Regions from separate parts of the Bacillus atrophaeus genome, predicted to be linked through region 4. Evidence: riboswitches for the same ligand, from Rfam matches in the RefSeq annotation. Region 4 holds a riboswitch; each other region holds the start of a gene.
What was found. Region 4 has a riboswitch for S-adenosylmethionine ahead of metE (5-methyltetrahydropteroyltriglutamate--homocysteine S-methyltransferase). Riboswitches for the same ligand answer to the same signal wherever they lie in the genome.
Positions count from the first base shown of each region.

Region 1: another riboswitch for S-adenosylmethionine. It lies ahead of AAHT65_RS05290 (5-methyltetrahydropteroyltriglutamate--homocysteine S-methyltransferase); the one in region 4 lies ahead of metE (5-methyltetrahydropteroyltriglutamate--homocysteine S-methyltransferase).
Region 2: another riboswitch for S-adenosylmethionine. It lies ahead of metN (methionine ABC transporter ATP-binding protein MetN); the one in region 4 lies ahead of metE (5-methyltetrahydropteroyltriglutamate--homocysteine S-methyltransferase).
Region 3: another riboswitch for S-adenosylmethionine. It lies ahead of AAHT65_RS13260 (methionine biosynthesis PLP-dependent protein); the one in region 4 lies ahead of metE (5-methyltetrahydropteroyltriglutamate--homocysteine S-methyltransferase).

Region 1 is NZ_CP154443.1:1,018,609-1,022,820, forward strand. It holds gene AAHT65_RS05275 (hypothetical protein) at 1-84, shown strand, start outside; gene AAHT65_RS05280 (hypothetical protein) at 622-807, shown strand; gene AAHT65_RS05285 (LURP-one-related/scramblase family protein) at 967-1,443, shown strand; SAM riboswitch class I at 1,524-1,610, shown strand; gene AAHT65_RS05290 (5-methyltetrahydropteroyltriglutamate--homocysteine S-methyltransferase) at 1,685-2,824, shown strand; gene AAHT65_RS05295 (sigma-54 interaction domain-containing protein) at 2,879-4,212, opposite strand, start outside.
Region 2 is NZ_CP154443.1:415,917-420,128, reverse strand. It holds gene AAHT65_RS02270 (YusG family protein) at 1-172, shown strand, start outside; gene AAHT65_RS02265 (toprim domain-containing protein) at 247-600, shown strand; gene AAHT65_RS02260 (thioredoxin family protein) at 621-941, shown strand; gene AAHT65_RS02255 (SCP2 sterol-binding domain-containing protein) at 1,049-1,393, shown strand; SAM riboswitch class I at 1,512-1,618, shown strand; gene metN (methionine ABC transporter ATP-binding protein MetN) at 1,726-2,751, shown strand; gene metP (methionine ABC transporter permease MetP) at 2,744-3,412, shown strand; gene metQ (methionine ABC transporter substrate-binding lipoprotein MetQ) at 3,426-4,212, shown strand, end outside.
Region 3 is NZ_CP154443.1:2,622,850-2,627,061, forward strand. It holds gene AAHT65_RS13245 (GNAT family N-acetyltransferase) at 1-136, opposite strand, end outside; gene AAHT65_RS13250 (YjcG family protein) at 142-657, opposite strand; gene AAHT65_RS13255 (esterase family protein) at 714-1,436, opposite strand; SAM riboswitch class I at 1,630-1,754, shown strand; gene AAHT65_RS13260 (methionine biosynthesis PLP-dependent protein) at 1,824-2,945, shown strand; gene metC (cystathionine beta-lyase) at 2,938-4,110, shown strand; partial or broken gene AAHT65_RS13270 (GNAT family N-acetyltransferase) at 4,142-4,212, opposite strand, start outside.
Region 4 is NZ_CP154443.1:2,741,431-2,745,642, forward strand. It holds gene metE (5-methyltetrahydropteroyltriglutamate--homocysteine S-methyltransferase) at 1-1,547, opposite strand, end outside; SAM riboswitch class I at 1,678-1,833, opposite strand; gene AAHT65_RS13960 (S8 family peptidase) at 1,999-2,958, opposite strand; gene AAHT65_RS13965 (STAS domain-containing protein) at 3,206-4,039, shown strand; gene AAHT65_RS13970 (CbiQ family ECF transporter T component) at 4,092-4,212, opposite strand, start outside.

The DNA.
Region 1 (4,212 bases), 1.7 Mb from region 4:
ATTGACGTTGGGTTATTCACGCAATTTGCTTTTCGCGGCTTTGAATTTGCTCCTAGGAATTCAAGCTCTCTTTTAATCTTTTAAATAAAACAGAAAAGTTTTTTTTAAAGGCTTAAAGTTTGTATGGTTACAGTGATTAGTTTTCTGCTCATTTTTTTAATGCAATAAATCATAAGATAAACAGATTTTGCAACGCGGTGCATCTCCAAATCCTGCGAAACAACATTCAATGTCAAAAACCTCAGCGATATATGTATAACGGCCTGAAACTTGGAAACAATGCGGATGTTCTCCAAATCGGGTTTTTTTGCATACCGGCCTAGAAATTGGGGTATAAACCAATCAAGCGTGTCCCATCGGTCCCCAATCAAAAATGGTTAATTTGAATTATTTAAAAACAGGGTAAAAGTCATGTAAACTTATTTATTTTCCAGTCGATAGAATCTATATAGACAATATGACACAAGACTTTCAACTCAACCCCTAGGAAATGTCAGTATTTTATTTCCAAATTGTTTTTCACGCAATTATTTTTTTCGAAAAGTTATAATTTTTTGAATACTTTTCACTCTTTTATTCGTACAATAAGTAACACCAAAACTTTTTTGGGAGGTATGTAACATGATTCTATCTATTATCATTGCGTTATGCGGTTATCTGCTTTATTCATTCAGCAAGGACAATCGACGCAAAACACAAAAGACAAGTCCTCTGGCCACAGCACCTGCTCCTGTATCTGCTTCTGCGCCTAACAATTTAATCGACTTGGACGCCATCCGTCAAAAACGGCAGCTTCCGCTTTCATAAAACATATATTCAAGGCTGCGGGGAACATTTCTGCAGCCTTGATCTTTTTTTATATCGTTCTCCCTTGGCTCCGCCCCCTTGCTTTTTTCTCCTTCTTAAATGAAACTTTTCACCGCCAGCTTCCGTAAAGATACAAGATCATCAAAAAGGAGACTTCTTATAGTGGACTTATATATGAAAGAACGGATTTTTTCATTTAAGGATCAATTTAAGGTATATGACCAAAACGAGAACGAGGTGTACCGGGTCGAAGGGAGTTTCTTTTCATTTGGAGATCAGTTACAGATTACAGATATGGACGGAAATCCGATCGCTGAAATTGATCAAAAACTTATGTCTTTTCTGCCCCGGTATGAGATTTCAATAAACGGTGAAACGGTTTGCGAGGTGACGAAAAAATTAACATTTTTCAAGCCGAAGTTTGAGATATCAAAGCTCGATTGGACCATTGACGGTGATTTGTGGAATCAGGACTTTCAAGTGACGGACGGTAAAGATAGTCGGATGTCAGTCAGTAAAAAGTGGCTAAGCTGGGGTGATTCCTACCATTTGCAGATTCCGAATGAAGAGGATCACGTGCTTTGTCTCGCAATCGCAATTGTGCTGGATATGGTGTTATTTGAAGATGAAAATTAAGAAATTCCCCAAAAAATATTGACAATTTAATAAAAAATAATAATATTAAGATTATTGAAAACAATTTCATATAACGATTTTCCTTATCAAGAGAGGTGGAGGGACTGGCCCGATGATACCCGGCAACCGCTGTTTAACAGAATGGTGCTAAATCCTGTAGATAAGGTTGAGATTGTGAACTCAAGCTCTTCCTTACTAAAGGGAGAGCTTTTTACTTTAAAACGGAAAGAAGGAATAATCTATGTCACAGCAAGCAGCTTCAACAGAACAACATCAATCTCTTCAGCGGAAAAAGCCGCCATTTCGCGCGGATCAAGTCGGAAGCCTTTTGCGTTCAGAGCCAGTGAAGAAAGCGCGTCTCCAGAAGGCAGCCGGTGATATTACCGCAGAACAGCTTCGCCAAATTGAAAACGATGAAATTATCCGAATCGTTAAAAAACAAAAAGAAACCGGGATGAAGGTCGTGACGGATGGTGAATTCCGCCGTGCGTGGTGGCATTTCGATTTTCTTGAGAACTTGGACGGCGTAGAAGGCTTTAAGCCGGAAAGCGGCATCCAATTCCACAATGTCAAAACAAAGCCCCGCGGGATCAAAGTGACCGGAGATATAGACTTTACGAACCATCCGATGCTGGAAGATTATAAATTTCTGCATAGTATCGCCGGCGACGCGACACCGAAAATGACAATTCCAAGTCCGAATATGCTGTTTTTTAGAGGGAAAGTGGAAAAAGATTCATATCAAAATGATTACGAAGCGTTCCAGCATGATTTGTCGCTCGCCTATAAAAAAGCGATTCAAGCTTTTTACGATGCAGGCTGCCGTTATCTTCAGCTTGATGACACGGCGTGGGCGGTCTTCTTATCGGAACAAGGGAAAAAGCAAATTGAGGCATTCGGCAAAACACCTGACGAGCTGCGACAGTTGTTTGCAAAATCAATTAATGATGCAGTTGCCGACCGTCCGGATGATTTGACTGTCACCATGCACATTTGCCGCGGCAACTTCCAATCAACTTGGACGGCTGAAGGCGGTTATGACGCAGCGGCAGAAACGATTTTTGACGGTTTAAATCTTGACGGGCTTTTCTTAGAATATGATGATTCCCGCTCTGGCGGCTTTGAACCGCTCCGTTATGTAAAGCGTCCTGACCTTCAGCTTGTCTTAGGCTTGGTGACTTCGAAATATGGAGAATTGGAAAACCCGGATGTTATCAAACGCCGGATTGAAGAAGCGTCACGCTATGTTGGTTTAAATCAGCTCTCACTCAGCCCGCAGTGCGGTTTTGCCTCCACAGAAGAAGGAAACCTGCTGACGGAAGAGCAGCAATGGGCTAAATTGCGCCATGTTGTGGAGATTGCAAAGGATGTTTGGAAGTAATATAAAGTGAAAAAGACACACATCAATTGTGTGTCTTTTTTAGTGGGTATCAAACTAATCAATCTGATATGCTTTGCATTTCTCGTACAGACTTGTTTTCCCAATCCGCAACAGCTTTGCAGCCTCCGCTTTATTTCCGCAGCTTATCACAAGCGCTTCTGTTATCGCCTTCTTTTCCGCCTCTGCGATTGCCTCCTTTAAAGGTTTGACCGCTTGATTTTTGCCTGTTTTCAATGGACGGCGCTGCCTTTCTTCTCCATCCGGTTTGCGTGGCAGATTCAGGTGTTCCGGACCAATCAGCCTCCCATCCAGTACGTTGACCGCCCGTTCCAGCACATTTTCCAATTCTCTTATATTCCCCGGCCAGGAATAGCACTGCAATTCTTCTATAGCTCCGTCGGAAAGCTCTAGTCCATAACGGTCAAACTTCCGCTCCAGTTTCTTGACTAACAGTCTGGCGATCGGAACGATATCCTCTAACCGTTCTTTTAAAGAGGGAATCTGGATGTTAATCACATTCAGCCGGTAATATAGATCCTGACGAAACTTCCCTTCTTGCACCATTTGCTCCAGATCGCGATGTGTCGCCGCAATTACGCGCACATCGATCGGTATCGGACTTCTGCCGCCGATTCGTTCAATTTCCTTCTCCTGCAGGACACGCAGCAGCTTGCTTTGCATTTGTAACGGCAGATCCCCGATTTCATCAAGAAAAATGCTTCCTTGATGAGCCAGTTCAAACTTTCCTTTTTTCCCGCCTTTTTTCGCTCCCGTAAATGAGCCTTCTTCATAGCCGAAAATTTCGGATTCAAATAAGTGTTCAGGGATAGAAGCACAGTTTACTCGCAGGAAGGGAGCGTACCGGCGACGGCTGTTTTGGTGAATGGCGTGGGCAAACAGCTCTTTTCCGGTCCCGGATTCACCCAAAAGCAAGACGGCTGACTGGCTGTCAGAAACCCGCTCCGCAAGCGTTTTTGCTTCCATAAAGGGACGGCTGTTCCCGATTAAATCACCAAAATGATATTTGCTGTACAGCTCTTTTTCATATTTGTTTTTATAATATTTGAGCTCCTCCAAAAGAGGCTTGATTTTCTTGGAGTAGTCCATCCATTCTTGAGGATTGCGGAACATGACTGTACCAACCGCTCCAACAAGCTGCTGATTCACATACAGCGGGTATCTGTTCGCAATCATTTCGCTTCCGTTAATCGGATGAATGGCCGCTACCTCTGTCTGCCCCGTTTTCGCCACAATGTGCATTCTTGAATTTTCAATGATATCCTGAACAGGTTTTCCGAGTGCTTCTTGCTCTCTTGTTTTCAGAAATTCGCAGTACGCCGCATTGATGTAGAGGATTTTCCCCTCATGATCCACCACAACGATACATT
Region 2 (4,212 bases), 1.9 Mb from region 4:
GCTGTCGTTATACCATGAGGATGAAATGATTGGCCAAATGACAGGCATGAATGAATACGAGCTTAAACCCGGTTTTTCATTTGAAAATGAAAAATTTTATAAGACAGCCGATGCAGTTTCAGGAAGCGACGCGAAGTACGTGGATTGCGACTATGAAAACGGCTGGTGTTAATGTGTTGGCGGTGATATTCACTGCCTTCTTTTACAATCTGAGCGCTTCAAAATTGATGTGACAGGTGATGGCAAATGATATTGGACGATTTACAAAAAGTCATTATAGTTGAAGGGAAATCCGATAAGCAAAAAATCAAAAGCGTCCTCAATGAATCTGCGTGTATTGTGTGTACAAACGGAACGCTCGGCCAGACGAAGCTGGAAGAACTTGCTGATCAGCTTTATGATAAAGATGTGTATATTTTGGTTGATGCAGATGAATCCGGAGAGAAATTGAGAAAACAGCTGAAGAGAGAATTGCCCGACGCCTGCCATTTATATATCGACAGAACGTTCAAAGAGGTGGCGGCAGCGCCGAGCCGTCATATTGCTTCCGTATTACTTCGCGCAAATATCAATGTTCATACAAATTTTCTTGATGGATAAACCCGAGGTGTTTGAATCAAATGAAAGAACTTCAAGAGCAAGAGCTCGAATTGATAAAAGAAGACGTCTATCTCCTATATTTATATACTCCTTTTTGCGGCACTTGCCAGCTCGCGGGCAAAATGCTGTCTGTTGTTGAAGAAATGCTGCCGCAAGTCGCCTATTATAAAAACAATGTAAACTATTCTCCGACATTCGCAAAAGCCTACAAGATTGAAAGTGTTCCTTGTTTTCTTCTTTTCAAAAATGGAAAAGTGGTTGAAAAAGGTTATGCTTTTCACTCTGTTTCCTACCTATACGATATGATTAAACAAAAAGCTTCCAATACATCCCGTTTATGACATATTTCTCGGGAAATAAGTATGGAAAATGTCGTTCGTTTTATAGAGGGTTCTAGCTGCCCGCAGAGAAATGTGTATGTATGACCAATGAATAGGAGGTTGTACAAGTGGAAAAAACGGAAGTGTTAGAGGAAGAGTATCAGCGTCTGTTTTTAAAACCCCTATTGAATGCTTCAACCCTGCTTATCACCTTTCAAGGTGAGACAGAAGCTTTTACCTTCTCGATAAACGAACGGGGAGAAATGAAAAAAATTTCTCAGCCCAAAACGTCCAACCTGACCTTTTATGGAAATCAAGCGGAGATCATTCATCTGCTGCATGGAGATATTTCCCTTCAAAATTTAATTCAAAGCGGAAGCCTGAAAGTGAAGGGATCTTTTAGAGCGCTGCTCAAGCTTGAAGCCATCCTCTGGCTGACAAACGGTTTTTTCCAGAGGGTTCAAAAAGCATAAAACTAGAATATTCATAATTTTATAGAAAAAGATGGCATCATTTATTTTATTGACATCATATGATTTGCCATGCTATTCTACATTAAGAATTTCCGGACGTAAAAAGAACTATATATTTCTCTTATCAAGAGAGGTGGAGGGAAGTGCCCTATGAAGCCCGGCAACCATCAACATTGTTGAAATGGTGCCAATTCACACAAAGCGATTCGCTTTGGAAGATGAGAGAAAGGCGATGAAAAGAAGCCTTTCTGCTCATGTGTGCAGAAAGGCTTTTCTTTTGCCGAATAATCGCCGGAAGATTTCTTAGAATAGTGTTAAGGCAGGTGATTGCTTTGATCAATCTTCAGAATGTTTCAAAAGTGTATAAATCGAAACATGGGGATGTCAACGCTGTCCAAGATGTTACCCTCTCAATAAATAAGGGTGAGATTTTTGGAATTATTGGATATAGCGGAGCGGGTAAAAGCTCCTTGATCCGTCTGCTTAACGGTCTTGAGAAACCAACCTCAGGCATCGTGGAAGTAGCGGACAGCAAAATAAATGAAGTAAACGGCCGCGGCTTGCGAAAAGCCCGCCAAGAAATCAGCATGATCTTTCAGCATTTTAATTTGCTTTGGTCTCGTACGGTGAGAGATAACATTATGTTTCCGTTAGAAATCGCCGGCGTGAAAAAAAGCGACCGAATCAAGCGTGCCGATGAACTTATTAAACTGGTAGGTTTAGAAGGAAAAGAAAAATCGTATCCATCACAGTTGAGCGGCGGACAAAAGCAGCGTGTCGGGATTGCAAGAGCGCTCGCCAACAATCCGAAGGTTCTCCTTTGCGATGAAGCGACATCCGCACTTGATCCGCAAACGACAGATTCAATTTTGGCTCTCTTATCCGATATAAATGAAAGACTCGGTCTGACCATTGTGCTGATTACGCATGAAATGCATGTAATCCGCAAAATCTGCAACCGGGTGGCTGTTATGGAAAACGGTATAGTTGTGGAAGAAGGCGATGTACTCGATGTCTTCAGAAATCCGAAGGAACAAATGACGAAACGTTTCGTACAGCAAGTGACAGAACCGGAAGAAACAAAGGAAACGATCCAGCATTTCCTTGATGAAAATACATCAGGGAAAACTGTTCAGCTCACCTTTGTCGGAGAAGCTGCAGAACAGCCTCTCATTACAGAGATGATCAGGAATTTTAATGTAGACGTTAATATTCTGCAAGGGAAAATCTCACAAACGAAGGATGGGGCTTACGGCTCTCTCTTTATCCATATTGACGGAGAAAACGAAGAAGTACAAAACGTGATCCGGTTTATTAAAGACAAACAGGTGGAAGCAGAGGTGATCACGAATGTTTGAAAAATGGTTTCCGAACGTTGATTTGACAGAACTATGGAGCGCAACGTATGAAACGCTGTACATGACGCTGATTTCCTTATTCTTCGCTTTTATTATCGGTATCATTCTCGGGTTGCTGCTCTTTCTTACAGCTAAAGGAAGCTTGTGGCAAAATAAAGCGATTAACAGTGTGATTGCGGCGGTTGTCAATGTTTTCAGATCCATTCCATTCCTTATCTTAATTATTTTATTACTGGGCTTTACTAAGATTTTAGTAGGAACGATTTTAGGTCCGAATGCGGCTCTGCCGGCACTGGTGATCGGATCGGCGCCATTTTATGCCCGTCTTGTCGAAATTGCCTTGCGCGAGGTGGATAAAGGTGTGATTGAAGCAGCCAAATCCATGGGCGCAAAAACATCAACCATTATCTTTAAGGTGCTGCTGCCGGAATCAATGCCGGCGCTTATCTCAGGTATTACAGTCACTGCCATCGCATTGATCGGCTCTACAGCAATAGCCGGCGCGATCGGTTCGGGAGGACTTGGAAACCTGGCGTATGTTGAAGGCTATCAATCAAATAATGGTGATGTCACACTAGTTGCAACTGTGTTTATTCTGATCATCGTCTTTATTCTTCAGATTATCGGTGATTTGATAACGAATATAATAGATAAACGATAAGGGAGGATTTACATTGAAAAAGTTATTTTTAGGCGCACTACTTATTGTTTTTGCAGGGGTTATGGCTGCTTGCGGATCAAATAATGCAAGTGATTCAAAAGAAATTGTCGTTGCTGCGACAAAAACACCGCACGCGGAAATTCTCGAAGAAGCAGAGCCGCTGCTAAAAGAAAAAGGCTACACGCTAAAAGTAAAAGTGCTGAGCGATTATAAAATGTACAATAAATCGTTGGCGGAAAAAGAAATTGATGCAAACTTCTTCCAACATGTTCCTTATCTTGACCAAGAAAACAAAGAAAATAAAGATTACAACCTTGTGAATGCCGGCGCGGTTCACCTTGAGCCATTCGGTATTTACTCTAAAAAGTATAAATCATTAAAAGATCTTCCAGACGGCGCGACGATTATTTTAACAAATAACGTGGCTGAGCAGGGACGTATGCTTGCAATGCTTCAAAACGGCGGATTAATTACGCTGGATTCAAAAGTAGAAGCAGTGGATGCGACACAGAAAAACATCACAAAAAATCCGAAAAATCTTAAGTTCAAGAAAATCGCACCTGAATTAACTGCAAAAGCATATGAAAACAAAGAAGGAGACGCTGCCTTCATTAACGTGAACTATGCGATTCAAAATAAATTAAATCCTAAAAAAGATGCGATTGAAGTTGAGTCTACAAAGAACAATCCGTATGCCAACATCATTGCAGTCCGTAAAGGTGAAGAAGATTCTAAAAAAATTAAAGCTTTAATGGAAGTTCTTCATTCTAAAGAAATTAAAAACTTCATTGATAAAAAAT
Region 3 (4,212 bases), 120 kb from region 4:
CGATATGCTCTGATTCGTTTTCGAGCTCATCAATTTCTTCTTCAACTGGTACGTTTTGTTCTTTGACAAAGACTTCTTTTCTTACATAAAATGCATCTTTCATTTGTTCTTCATTTTTTGCGATAACTGCTTCCAAGTCTCTTATTCTCCTCCGCCTAACAAAAATGTTTCATATACAGTCCATGATCCGTTTTCTAACTGGTACATTAAGTGAAAGCGGTCGATTACTTCTTCATGGGATACTTCCTGCATTTTTAACTGCCCCAGCACGTCGGAATGCTCATCGTCTGAAAGGTCTTGGGCGACTGTTACATGCGGGACAAAGCTGTATTCCGGTTCTGCGGCTAAAACACCACTGTATAATTGTTCATTCAGCTCTTTTAATTCGTCTGTCGGCTCAGCTTTAATATAAATCACGTTATTCACAGGAGCAAAAGAGCTGTATTTTGTTAATTTTAAAACAATCGGGTGTGATTCCTTTGCAATTTGTCTTAATTGCGACACCATCTGAGATGCTTCTTGCTCAGAAGATTCAAACGGGGGTCTGAGTGTTAGGTGAGGCGGGATAAGTGCATAGCTTGGGTCATAGCGCTTTCTGTAAGAGTTTGCAAGATCCTGCAGTTTTTTTGATGGAAATAAAACAATTCCGTATTTCATGATATTACCTCCCTGAATTGTTTGATCATAATGAGTATAGCAAGCGATTGGATGACTTACAGCATTTTTTTCAGCGCCGGAGTAATTAACGGCTGCCAGTAGGTCCATTTATGATCTCCGTCAAACGTATCATAATAATATTCCGACTGTTTTTGTTCAATTAGCTGTTTGAGCTCCAAATTCGGTGCTGTAAAATCTAAGATTTGTCCGTCTGTTGTATGGACGTCTGTTTCCTTTTCGCCGATTTGATGATAAATAGAGATATTCTTCATATCATCTGACCGGCTGACAGCCTCCAGTACATGATGGTCAACGTATGGCGATTGCATAATCACGTTGCCGAACATATTCGGGTAATCAAGAGCTGTCATTAAGGAAACAGTGGCTCCGAGAGAATCACCGATCAGCGTTCGGCCGTATCCAACCTCGTACGTAGGATATTCGCTGTCAGCATAAGGGATCAGTTCATTTGCGATAAACCGCTTATAGCTTGCAAATTTAGAGCCTTCCGGATGATACATTTCCCTGCGTTCTTTGACGTTCTTATAAGGAACGCCGATGATGATGCTGCGGTCAATCTCTCTTTTTGAGAGAAGATCTTCCACCTGACGGCCGATTCTGCCCAGCCTAAAATAATCATGACCGTCCTGGGCTATAATAAGGTGATACTTATAAAGAGGGGAGTAGACTGACGGCAAATAGACCAGTATTGTCATTTCCCCGCCAAGCTCTTCTGAAAAAAGCTTCTTTTCATGAATTACTCCGGTTTTTGGTGCCACAATAAATTCCTCCAGGCCATCTAAAGTCTTCACATATGTTATGTATCCTTTATTGTACCACGAATTGTTAGAAATTTCTCTCTTTAGAACATCTTCTGTGAGTGTTTGCAGCCGATTCACCAGTAGATCTAAAAAACTGTTGAAATATAAAATGAATTACGCTAATATAAAACAATCAGAAAATTTAGAGACATTCTTATCGTGAGAGGTGGAGGGACTGGCCCTTTGAAACCTCAGCAACCGGTTTGCTTTGCCAAGAAAGGCGAAGTGCCAAGGTGCTAAATCCAGCAAGCGATTTTTGTGCTTGGAAGATAAGAGGAAGTGTAAAACCCCTTCTTCTTATGAAGCAAGGGGTTTTTTATTTTGAAAAGGGATGGTGTTTGTTCTATGTCAGAGCATATTGAAACGAAATTAGCCCAAATCGGAAACCGCAGCGAAGAAACGACGGGAACTGTAAACCCGCCGATTTATTTATCAACGGCCTACCGTCACAAAGGCATCGGCGAATCGACCGGATTTGATTATGTCCGGACGAAAAATCCGACACGCCAGCTTGTCGAAGATGCGATCGCAAGCCTAGAGAACGGCGCAAGAGGGTTTGCTTTCAGTTCAGGCATGGCCGCCATCCAAACGATTATGGCCTTATTCAAAAGCGGTGATGAACTGATTGTCTCCTCAGACTTGTACGGCGGCACATACCGTCTGTTTGAAAATGAATGGAGAAAATACGGATTGAGCTTCCTTTACGATGATTTCACAGACGAAGACTGTTTACGCTCAAAAATAACGAAAAACACAAAAGCGGTGTTCGTGGAAACGCCGACAAATCCGCTGATGCAGGAAGCTGATATCGAAAACATCGCCCGGATTACCAATGAGTTAGGCTTGCTTCTCATTGTGGACAATACATTTTACACGCCGATTTTGCAGCGTCCCTTGGAACTTGGGGCAGATATTATCATTCACAGTGCGACGAAGTATTTGGGCGGGCATAATGATTTGCTTGCCGGTCTTGTCGTCGTGAAAGATGAGGAGCTTGGTGAGGAAATGTTTCAGCACCAAAATGCGATTGGCGCCGTTCTTCCGCCATTTGATTCCTGGCTTTTAATGAGGGGAATGAAGACGTTGGGCCTCAGAATGCGCCAGCACCAAGAGAATGCGCAGGAGCTTGCGGCATTTTTGGAAGAGCAAGATGAAATCGCCGATGTGCTGTATCCGGGCAAAGGCGGTATGCTGTCATTCCGTTTGCAGAAAGAAGAATGGGTGAATCCGTTTTTAAAAGCCTTGCAGACGATTTGTTTTGCGGAAAGCCTTGGCGGGGTAGAAAGCTTTATTACATATCCCGCGACCCAAACCCATATGGATATTCCGGAAGACATCCGAATCGCAAACGGCGTCTGCAATCGTTTGCTTCGCTTTTCAGTCGGTATTGAGCACGCCGAAGATTTAAAACAAGACTTAAAACAGGCGCTACGTCAGGTCAAAGAGGGAGCTGTTTCATTTGAGTAATCATAATTGGACGCTGGAAACCCAGCTCGTCCACAATCCATTTAAAACAGACGGAGCAACAGGGGCAGTCAGTGTGCCGATCCAGCATGCCTCAACTTTTCACCAATCATCGTTTGAAGAGTTTGGCGCATTTGATTACAGCCGCTCAGGCACGCCGACTAGAACGGCTCTGGAGGAAACGATTGCGGCTTTAGAAGGCGGAACGAGAGGGTTTGCCTTCAGTTCGGGGATGGCCGCCATTTCAACGGCTTTCTTGCTGCTTTCACAGGGTGACCATGTATTAGTGACAGAAGATGTGTATGGCGGAACATTCCGTATGGTGACAGAGGTTTTGACCCGCTTTGGGATTGAGCATACCTTTGTCGATATGACCGATGTAAATGAAATCGCCCGGAACATTCAGCCAAATACTAAAGTCATTTACATGGAAACCCCATCAAACCCTACGCTTGGTATTACTGACATTAAAGCAGTCGTCAAGCTGGCGAAGGAGAATGGCTGTCTGACATACTTGGATAACACGTTTATGACACCGGCATTGCAGAGACCGCTTGATCTCGGGGTAGACATCGTGCTTCACAGCGCCACAAAGTTTTTGAGCGGACACAGCGATGTTTTATCCGGGCTTGCGGCTGTTAAAGATAAAGAACTGGGGCGCGAACTGTATAAACTGCAAAACGCATTCGGCGCTGTCCTTGGTGTGCAAGATTGCTGGCTCGTACTGCGCGGTTTAAAAACATTGCAGGTCCGGTTAGAAAAAGCAAGCCAGACGGCACTGCGTCTTGCGGAATATTTCCAGCAGCATCCGGCCGTAAAACGTGTGTATTACCCAGGGCTGTCTGATCATGCGGGCGCCGCTATCCATAAAAGCCAATCAAGCGGAGCGGGCGCCGTACTTTCATTTGAGCTTGAAAGCAAAGAGGCCGTCAAAAAATTGGTGGAAAACGTATCACTCCCGGTCTTTGCTGTCAGTCTCGGCGCAGTGGAATCCATTTTGTCATACCCGGCGACGATGTCCCATGCGGCGATGCCTAAGGAAGAACGTGAAAAACGCGGCATCACTGACGGATTATTGCGGCTCAGTGTGGGAGTCGAAAATGCAGATGATTTAGAACGCGATTTCGAACAAGCGCTGAAAGAAATAGTGCCTGTAGCTGCGCGGTAAAAAAGAAGCCGGGGACACTCGGCTTCTTTCTATAATGATATCCTTGGTCTTTTTTCAGTTTTTGCCTATATTGTTCGATTCTCTTCCTTTGTCCTTCGATCG
Region 4 (4,212 bases):
TATGATTGTACCCAGGCATATTTTGTAAAGGCGAAGCCCGCAAGCTTTTCACCGAAGTATTCGACCATATCAGTCCGCTCAAACTCCCCGTGAACAAGGACATCGAGATCCAGTTCTTCCTGAATGTCAATCCATCTTTTTGTTTCAGCGTTGATGAATTCCTGATATTGCTCATCAGACCATTCGCTTTTACGCCATTTTTGGCGTGCGCTCCGGACTTCAGCAGACTGAGGGAAGCTTCCGATCGTTGTTGTCGGGAGAAGCGGCAGACCCAATGATTCATTTTGTATTTTCAAGCGTTCCTCAAACGGGATCGGACGCTTGAAGTCTTTTTCAGTTAATTGATTAAGCTCTTCCTTTTGCTCGGAATTTGCACCTGTCGCAAACTGTTTCAATGCCTGCAGATCAGCTTTAGCCTGTTGAATGTCTGCGCTGATGGCTGCTTTTCCTGACAGCAGGCCTTCCTTCAATGCAGAAAGCTCAGCTAACTTTTCTTTCGCGTAAGACAGGCCGTTCAGCAAATCTTTTTCCAAGTGTTCGTCAGGGTGTTTCGCAACGGGAACATGAAGCAGGCTGTTAGAAGGCTGAATCCACAGCTCATTAATATCCGTGCTGCTGAGAAGGGCGAGGATCGCGTCCAGCCGTTCGTCAAGGTCAGTTTTCCAGATGTTACGTCCGTCAATCACGCCTGCTGCAAGCACTTTATCTTTCGGAAAGCCGTGCGCTTTCAGCTGTTCAAGGTTTCGGCCTTTATCATGTACAAAATCAAGCCCGATTCCTTGGACTGGGTAGGAAATCAATTCTTCATAAGCATCAACCGAATCAAAATAAGTTTGCAGAAGCACGTTAAGGCCGGAAAGCTCGTTTGTGATGGCTTGATATAGCTCTTTCGCTGCTGAAACATCTTCAGAAGAAGCTGTCACAAGCGCAGGCTCATCAATTTGAACCCATTGTACGCCTTCTTGTTCAAGTTCTTTTAAAAGCTGGACATAAAGCGGAACAAGGCGCTTTTGAATCTCTTTTGCTTCTGATTGCTCGTAGCCCTTAGCAAGCGTGACAAAGGTGTAAGGACCGACGATCACCGGTTTTGTTTCTACGCCAAACGCCTGCTTAACCCGGCGGTAGTCTTCAAGCTGTTTATTTCTGGTGAGACGAAATTCAATATCTTTGTTGTATTCAGGAACGATGTAATGGTAGTTTGTATTAAACCACTTTGTCATTTCGCTTGATACAGCGTCTTTAATACCGCGGGCAAGGGCAAAATATGTATCTGTAGCGTCTGTTATATGTTTGAATCGTTCTGGGATCCAGTTAAAGCTGATCGCTGTGTCCAATACATGGTCATAGTGGGTGAAATCAGAAACTGGCACAATATCAATCTTTTGGTCAATCTGCGTTTTAACAGCAGTTAAAAACAATTCATCCATTTGTTTGAGGAACGTGTCCTTGTCGCTATTCCCTTTCCAGAAAGCTTCAAGCGATTTTTTCCATTCTCTGTTTAAACCAATTCTCGGAAAACCCAGATTCGATGTTTTGATCGTTGTCATTATTATTTTTCCTCCTTTTATATAAAACACTCTTTTCCCCGCTAAAAAGGGGCCAAGAGGTTTCCTAACAATAGAAACAAAAAAGCCTCTTTCCCAAGAGAGAAAGAGGCTTTTATTCAAACGTCAGCCTCTCTTATCTCTCAGATAAATCTGATGGAATTAGCACCGTGCCTTAAAGAGACAAAAGTCTCGGCGCGAAAATCAGTGCGCCCCATTTCACAATGGCATTACGGTCGGTTGCTGTTGGGGTCAAAAGGCCAATCCCTCGCCCAACTCTCGATAAGAGAAAATCTTATTAATTTTTAGAAAAGTTAAATCATTTGTTGGTAATCTTAACAGCTTTTCAAATTCATTGTCAATAAAAATTCGAAAATTCATTTCAAACTTTTTGGCAACGTTTGAAACAGGATAGAAGGCTTACCAACGAATATATTATCGTGAAAAAATAAATCTATAGAGACAATAAGTGTGCCTGCTCCGCTTTTTCCGATAAAGCATCAGGCGCGGTCAAATAGAGAAATCCATTGCCGGCCAATGTTTTTGAATATTGAAGCGGCAGAGTGCGGCGCACAAGCTGCGCATAAATTTCAGACTCTGACAGCGTTCTTTGGAACGCGTCTTCTTCAAATCCTTTAATCAAAGCAAGCGCTCCGCTGACGTGGGGGGCGGCCATTGAAGTGCCTGTCAGTTTTCCATACTTCTTATTCGGAAGAGTGGACAAAATATTTTCCCCGGGAGCAACAAGGTCGATTTCTTTATTTGCGTTTGAAAATTCTGACGATTCACGCGCGACCGATACAGATCCGACGGCGATGACTTCGTTATAAGCGGCTGGATAAGAAAGCTCTTCAGTACGCTCATCTCCGTCACCTTCATTCCCGGCGGCGCAAACGACAAGCACTCCGTTTTTCACGGCGTTTGAGACGGCTTCCTGCAGCTCAGGCACATCACTCGGTCCGCCGAGCGACATAGAGATAATATCAGCCTTTTGCTCCACAGCATAGTTAATGCCGTTGATAATCCACTCGTACTGTCCGCTTCCGTTTTCGCCTCCCAGAACTTTAACGATTAAAAGGCTTGCTTCCGGTGCGACACCTGCGATACCGCCGTTTGAATCATTAGCGGCGATCGTTCCTGCGACGTGTGTTCCATGGCCGTTGTAATCAGAAATGGCGTCTTCCTTGCCGCCGTCATCGTCAGTAAAGTTCTTGCCTCCGATGATCTGATTTTTTAAATCAGGATGCTCCGTATCGCAGCCGGTATCCAGCACAGCGACCGTCACATTCTTCCCTTTAAACCCTTTCTCCCACAATTCTGGCGCCTTAATCACTTTAATACCCTCTGGAAGCTCGTTCACATCCATAATCTTCTCATTTGTGACATACGGGATCAAGCGGATTTCACCATTCATAAAAAAGCCCTCCTTTTTTATGCTTGCAAGTGGATACAAGGGTGTTGCTTCCATTATATGAAAATAAAGTAGAGACGGATAGAGTCATTTGAATTATTTTGAAAATAGAGGAAAGAAGAAAATGAACTAAATATTTTGAAAATAATGTATTTTAAGAGAAAAACAGCAAATTAAGGAAGGACTATAGATATGGCTGGGATTCAGCTCTTTGTCGGGTTATAATAGTTTTTGGGAAAGGAGCAAAGCAATGAAACTGAATGAGAAATTATTTACGTTTTTTTCTGACCATGTTGAACAAATGGCTAAAGAATGGATCGACACAATGGAAGAAACCGATCCGGATTCTATCTATGCCTTAAAAGATCCAGTTGTGGTTGAGGAACTGACTGAGCAGGATAAAGAGTTTTACAGAAATCTCAACCAAATGTATATTAAGCCTGAGAAAGAATTTCTTCAAGTATTTCAAGAATGGGTTATCGAACTCACAAACGATCAGAAACATTTAGATACGCCAGTCCAATACGTAATCCGTGAATTTATGAGAAACCGGACATTATATAAGAAGTATTTTGACACGTTTGTTGCATCGAACTCATCTGAGTTTGCAGAAGGGGAAAGTAAGAAGTGGGCTGATTTGATTGTAAAGGTATTTGATTTTACGATCTATACATTTGTGGATCATGCTGAGAAAAATGCTAAAAAGCAATTAAATGCGCAGAGAGAAATGATTTTAGATTTAAGCTCCCCTGTCATTACTCTCAGCCAAAGAACTGCTCTCCTTCCGCTTGTAGGGGATATTGATACCGAACGGGCAAAATTCATACTTGAAAATACGCTTGACGCCTGTGCGAAAAGACGTGTTGAGCATTTATTAATCGACCTTTCAGGTGTGGTTGTTGTGGATACGATGGTGGCTCACCAAATTTTCAAATTAATCGAGGCGCTTACTTTGATCGGTGTCAGCTCTACTTTGTCAGGAATCAGGCCTGAAATCGCCCAGACGGCTGTCCAGCTAGGGGTTGACTTTACGAATATCAAGATCAAAGCCAACCTTGCCCAAGCTCTCAACTATGATAAATAAGACAATCACCATGTAAAAAAAACCACTATTTAAAAATAGTGGTTTTTTCACGTCAAGAAAAGCATAAAGAGATAAAAAAGCTAACGCTGAACAGCAAAAGCACCAGAAAGAAAAACAGCCAATCACGGGGTGCGACCGTAAGGGTTCTGTAGTACGTCCGATTCCGGCTGCCG